Regions from separate parts of the Lysinibacillus sp. NPDC093210 genome, predicted to be linked through region 2. Evidence: riboswitches for the same ligand, from Rfam matches in the RefSeq annotation. Region 2 holds a riboswitch; the other holds the start of a gene.
The links. A riboswitch is a leader RNA that binds a small molecule or an ion and turns the genes downstream of it on or off. The one in region 2 is predicted to bind cyclic di-GMP.
Positions count from the first base shown of each region.

Region 1: another riboswitch for cyclic di-GMP. It lies ahead of ACIP9C_RS17935 (NPCBM/NEW2 domain-containing protein); the one in region 2 lies ahead of ACIP9C_RS06200 (hypothetical protein).

Region 1 covers NZ_JBIVOE010000008.1:112,189-115,617, forward strand. Annotated here, with positions in the region: gene ACIP9C_RS17930 (ABC transporter permease) at 1-801, opposite strand, end outside; cyclic di-GMP riboswitch class I at 1,414-1,497, shown strand; gene ACIP9C_RS17935 (NPCBM/NEW2 domain-containing protein) at 1,739-3,429, shown strand, end outside.
Region 2 covers NZ_JBIVOE010000002.1:117,583-121,011, forward strand. Annotated here, with positions in the region: gene ACIP9C_RS06195 (bifunctional folylpolyglutamate synthase/dihydrofolate synthase) at 1-1,268, opposite strand, end outside; gene ACIP9C_RS06200 (hypothetical protein) at 1,399-1,800, opposite strand; cyclic di-GMP riboswitch class I at 1,886-1,987, opposite strand; gene ACIP9C_RS06205 (valine--tRNA ligase) at 2,110-3,429, opposite strand, start outside.

The DNA of each region.
Region 1 (3,429 bases), on a different contig from region 2:
TTTAAATAGCTTACTCGTTTTTAAACCGATTGCTTTTAAAATACCGTACAAACCAATCTTTTGAACATTCATCATGTAGAAAAAGATTGCAAACAGCATGCCACTAATCACAACTAAAAACCAAACAATCATATTAAGAGACATTTGTTCTGCGCTATAACTAGGAATTGTATTTAAAAAATCATTTTTTGAAAATGCTTGTAATCCCGTATAGGCTTGTGCAGCATCCCCATCTGGAGCGAAAACTAATTGCATTTCTTCGACACGATAAATTTCTTTGTAATCCTCCATGCTAATATAAGCTACAGGAGCATGACTATATTTCTTTTGCTCAACAAAGCCCTTTACAATAAACTTGCCACTAAATTGATTATTTGTTACTGTATCGCCTACCTGTATACCTTTATCCTTTAATGAGCTATCTAAAATAATTTCCTCATGTTTCACATTTTCAAAAAGTGGTGAATCGGTAGCAGTTACAAAGGCTACGCTTTGCTGCTTACCTGCCTTATCATTTATAAAGCCCATTTGAATTGAGAAGGCTACAGCATCCTTTTGTTTGTTTAACATTTCATTTTGGGTACTGCTATCTATTTTTGACAGATTGTACGTTTCATCTGCATCCTCATTCATATAAAACTGTCCTGCCGGTAAATCTTTTATTAGTGCTGCATTGTCTTGCGATAGTCCGTTTGCTAAACCTGAAATAATAAAGGTTAATAAACTCACCAGAAAAACAATGGAACCTAAAATCAAAAATCGCACTTTATTTTTCTTCATTTCTTTTATAGCTAGGTTCATCTTAAAACCCCTCCTATTTCTTTTCACATTCTTAGAATATAGAGCCTAAATGAACAGAGCATGAACTGAAAATGAACGGAAGATGAACAAAGCATTACAATTGAATCCATGCTGAAGTTATTAATTATTTTTATAAAGGTTTTGCAAGCGTGCGAATGATTGCCTGCACTAGTTTAATTGTCACTTCACCCTACCTGCTTTCAACAAAAAACCTTCTACTCATAAACGGAAGTAGAAGGTTTAAAACATAGTATTGCAATTCGAGCACAATAGGTTAACAGCTTTTATGGACATTCATCAATAGCTATAACAATTTGAATTAAAGCTAATAGTTGTTTCGCAAAAGTTTTAAAATCGTCAAGATTTTGCTTAAACCCTTTCCACCTGTTGTAAATATTTTTTATAATCCCTACCATGTCAAAAGTAGTTTACAACTAAACTACCTTCCTCTTACTAAAGTAATTTACACATAACATATTGCCTATCAATAAACTACTTTATTATACTATTTAATGATAAACCTTCACCATATTACCCTAATGGAGGGTGGTAAAATATAGGACAAATTGTTCTTTGGTAATTATTTTCGCTATGCTATTCTTTATAGTAGAAAAATTGAATAGGCAAACCTAAAGAAATTTAGGGACGCAAAGCTATAGGGACTAAGGTTTAAAACTATGTCAGCCAGTTGCCGAAGAGTACATACTACTTTTTGTTTAGTAAGGTCATAAAAAAACAAATTGCTGAAAAAATATTTTTTTAATATAACTTCTAAAAGGTGAAATTTTATCTTTTAGTTTTTTCAGTGTCCACATAAAAATGGGTATATTTGTATGTTTTTTATATTATCCTTATTTTAAAAAAACTACTCTTTATGAGTAGTTTTTTTATGTACTCCGTTGGAAGAAATTCAAAACTTCATAAGGAGGAAGAATATATGAAAGTTGTAAAGATTGTAACAGTATCTGCTCTAGCTTTAAATTTAGTCGGCGGTCCATTGAATGTTTTGGCAAGTGAAAATCCGAATGGGAACATTGTCAAAACTTCAGCTGAAGCGAGTACTAAACATACGATAGCTTCGGTGAAAAAGTTTGATTTGTATGGAAAAGATATTTTAAAGGCATACGATGACGTATTTAAGATGGCTAATACTAACATTAAATCGATTACTAACAACGGTGGAAAGTATGCAAGTTCTACTATTGATAAAGCAATTGATGGCGACATGAATACCCATTGGGAAACAGGGACACCCAATAGTGCATCGTTCACAAATGAAGTCGTAATACAGTTCAATGACGTAGCTACGTTAAATAGAATTGTTTACGCTGCACGTCAATCAACTACAAAAGGTAAAGGTTTTGCACAGCAGTTTGAAATTTATAGCTCAACAACAGATTCAGGCAATGATTTTACACTTGTTTCATCAGGAGAATATAAAGGTTCTACTGGTGATATTGTCGAAATCCAGTTTGACCCTACAGAATTTAAACGTGTAAAATTTGTTTTCACTAAAGCAAATCAAGATTGGGCAAGTGCATCAGAGTTTCAGTTTTATAAAGAAGATGCACTCTCTGACAAAATGGCAACCCTATTTACTGATGACACAATGAGCGCTGTTAATGACAAGTTCCATTCGATGGATGTACTCAATCAATTAGATGCTGAAGCACAAGGACACCCCTTCTATGCTCAATTTAAAGAAGATATCGACAATGCAAAAGTGCTCCTAAGCAACGAAGCAATTGAAGCAACGACAGCAGAAACTTCGTCATTTAGTCATTACGCAAAAGAAGCATATTCTCAGTTATTTAGAATGGACTACAAAAACATTAAGACTATTCGCAATAACGGCGGGCACTGGGCTAGCGCAGTTATCGAAAATGCTATCGATGGTGATGTCAATACATATTGGGAAACAAATAGTAGCAACACAGCTACATTCTCAAATGAAGTAGAAGTCGAATTTATCGAGCCTATCACATTAAATCGTGTTATTTACGGGGCAAGACCATCTGACCTTAAAGGCTTTGCTGAGGAATTTGAAATTTATGCTTCACAAACATCGAAAGGCGATACGTATGAGCTTGTTGCAACAGGTAAACACAATATAGTTGCTGGATTAGTCGAAGCGAAGTTTGAACCAACTACATTTAAACGAGTAAAATTTAAATTTAAAAAGTCTGATCGAAATTGGGCAACTTTATCAGAATTAGCATTTTATAAAGAAGATACAATCAACGATAAAATGGCAAAGTTATTTACTGATGGAACGATGGATACAGTTTCACCAGAATTTAATAGCCTTGAACAAATTAACGCATTAGAAGAAGAAGCAAAAACACATCCACTGTACGATACTTATAAAGAAAACATTGAGTTAGCAAAAAAAATCATTAAAGGTGAAGTCGTTACAGAAGGAAGAATCATCGTAGCTGAACAACACGGGAACATGGTAAAGCATGCCAATGAGAATTTAAAATTCGGGTTCGGCAATAATTTACAACCAACTGGTCTTGCTGCACAACCTGGTGATGAAATCATCGTTTACGTCGACGCAGCAGCAAATGGTCCTCTACCACACTTATCATTCACGCAACAAGAAGGTGCTTGGAACAGTTGGAGAAG
Region 2 (3,429 bases):
TGGCGAACTTCCGCTATAAAATAAAGTGAGCCAGTAATAACAACAATATCTTCAAGGCCCTTGCTTTGTATAACCGAACGGACAATTGCTTGCCAATTTGCATCATATTGTTTGTCATTATGCGTTGACAGCATCGCTAATTTTTCAGCTGGCATGGCATTTGGCAGGCCTATTTGCGTAAAGGACATGGATGAAGCAATTCCATCCATTAAAGCAATACTATTTGCATGGTCCTTATCAGAAAGCGCGGCGTAAATGAAACAATAATGATGATTTGGATAGACTGTCTGAAGTGTATGAATTAACGCTGCAGTTCCTTCAGAATTATGGGCACCGTCTAGCACGATATTATTTGGAAATTGTTCAAAGCGGCCTGCCCACTGTGCATTTTGTAGCGCTTGACGCATTGTTTGTTCTGTTAGTTGAATATGTCCTCGCTCACGTAAAATATCCAACGCTGTAATGGCAAGACTGGCATTCGCAATTTGATGCTCACCAGCCATTTTTAGTTGGATATCATTTATTTCAACAGTTGCGTTACGATAGTTAAAAGTTTGCATACCAATCCCTTGATTTTTTGCCACTACATGAAAATCGTTTCCTAAAACAAGGCATTTCGCATGACGTTTTTGTGCAACTTTTTGAATAATATCAAGCGCCTCATCGTTTTTAACGCCTAACACAACAGGTACGCCTTCTTTAATAATACCTGCCTTTTCAAATGCAACTTTGGCATACGTATCGCCTAAAAATGCTGTATGCTCCAATGAAATTGTCGTAATAATTGAAAGAAGTGGTGTGATGACATTGGTCGCATCTAAACGACCGCCAAGCCCTGTTTCAATTAGTGCCAAATCTACTTGTTCTTCAGCAAAATACTGGAACATAATAAGTGTTACGACCTCAAAAAAGCTCGGATATTCCCCATTATAATGTGACTCAATAATTGAAGCGATATTGTTCATATACTGTAAAAATTGCTCGTCAGAAATTTGCGTGCCATTGATAGTCATGCGTTCATTAACGCGCGTTAAATGTGGAGAAGTAAAAGCTCCTACTCGATAACCTGCACCCTCTAACATTTCCCTCAGTACATTTACTGTAGACCCCTTGCCATTAGAACCAGCTAAATGTATAGTTCGTAGCTTGTTTTGCGGGTCTCCCAAACGAGCCAATACTTCACGCATCATTACTAATGGCTCACGTTTAAAATCAACTGCTTTTAATGTAAAAATAAAATCTGTACATGCTTGTATCGTTGTAAACAAAAGAAACACTCCCTCTCACTCTAGTATAAAGGGTGTCAGGCACACAAACAATTCAGACACAATTTAAAAACACACAGACAAGCACTTTAGGAGTGATTATCTGTGTGTTTTCAACTAGTTTATATCAAAATTAATGTAATTGATGGACACCTAATAGCGCACCCATATCATCTAAAATAATTTTTGCATCATTATTTAAAAGTGGCAAAACATCCGATCTTTGCACTAATTCAAACGAGTTCTTTAATGTTCTTTTTAACATCGAAATATCAAAATTCGAACAATACTCATTAATCTTATTAATAACTAGTAAATCTGTACGTGTTAATGTTTTTTTCACTTCATTTTGTCCATTGCTATTCGCTAAAACATGTTTAATAAGAACGCGCCCGCTTGCGTTTAATAAGCGATAATATTTCGCTTCCGATAGCTTTAGAAGATTTGCCTCTATCAACCCTCTTGCATTAATAAAATCTAAATCATCACAGGCTTTGTTCACCTTCACTACTATTGTTCCAATGTTTCCAGACATGATAAACCTCCATTTTTATTTTTCATAACAAAAAAGCCATTCTAATCAACATAGAATAGCCATAAAATGAAATGAAATTACTTTAAATGGTAACCAGGCAATCGTAGTTAAAAGAATATAATTTTCTCTTCACCTTAGACCCTAGGCTTTGCGTCCTAACCTTTCGGATAGTTTGCCTTTATCTATTATACTAACTACATTGTATAATACTATACATTTTTTCCTAACTCAACACATATCTTTTGACTCATATAAAAAAATAGCAGATGACTTTTTCGCCATCTGCTATTTCTATCAATCACTATGTTATTACATATTTTTTAGTTCTTCTAAACGTTTTAAAACAACGGTATGTTTTTCTTCATAGTCCGCTAATTTTTCGCGTTCTGCGTTAACCAACGCCTCTGGAGCTTTTGAAACAAATTTCTCATTCGACAACTTACCAGTTACAAGCTTCACTTCTTTAGCCCATTTTTCTAATTCTTTTTCTAGACGAGCAATCTCTTCCTCCAGGTTGATAAGTCCCACAAGCGGTAAGAATAGCTCTGCCCCTGTTACTACGGCCGTCATAGATTGTCCTGGAGCTTCTAAGCCTTCACCAATTGTTAATGACTCTGGATTACAGAATTTTTCTAAATAGCCTTTATTGGCTTCAAGAATGGCAACTGTAGCAGCATCCTTAGCAGAAATGTATAATGGTACTTTTTTGCTCATTGGTGTGTTAACTTCCGCACGAATATTGCGCACTGAACGTATAATATCCATAAGAAGCTTCATATTGTCTGCTTCCTCTGCAAAGTGAAGGTCTGTGCGTACTGTTGGCCATGCTGCAACTGTAATCGACTCACCTTCATGCGGTAAATGTTGCCAGATTTCTTCTGTAATGAATGGCATAAGCGGATGTAATAGACGCATTGTTTGGTCTAGTACATATGCTAATATAGAGCGTGTCGTTTTCTTAGCAGCTTCATCTTCACCATTCATTGGTAATTTCGCCATTTCAATATACCAAGAACAGAAATCATCCCAAATGAAGTTATATAGCTCACGACCTACTTCACCGAATTCATAGCGCTCTGCTAATGATGTTACACGTTCAATCGTCTCATTTAAACGAGTCAGAATCCACTTATCAGCCACTGATTTTTCACCAGTCAAGTCGATTTCATCATATGTCATACCATCCATGTTCATTAATGCAAAACGAGAAGCATTCCAAATTTTATTAGCAAAGTTCCAAACAGACTCTACTTTTTCCGTTGTATAACGCAAATCTTGACCAGGAGATGAGCCTGTTGCTAAGAAATAACGAAGTGAATCAGCACCGTATTTCTCAATCACATCCATAGGATCCACACCATTACCAAGTGATTTACTCATCTTACGTCCTTCACCATCACGTACTAATCCATGGATTAATACATCTTTGAATGGGCGTTGTTCTGTAAATTCAATACCTTGGAAGATCATACGAGAAACCCAGAAGAAAATAATATCATAGCCCGTTACAAGCGTACTTGTTGGATAGTAACGTTGATATTCTTCATTTGTCTCGTCAGGCCAACCCATTGTAGAAAATGGCCATAGTGCAGATGAGAACCATGTATCTAATACATCTTCATCTTGTGT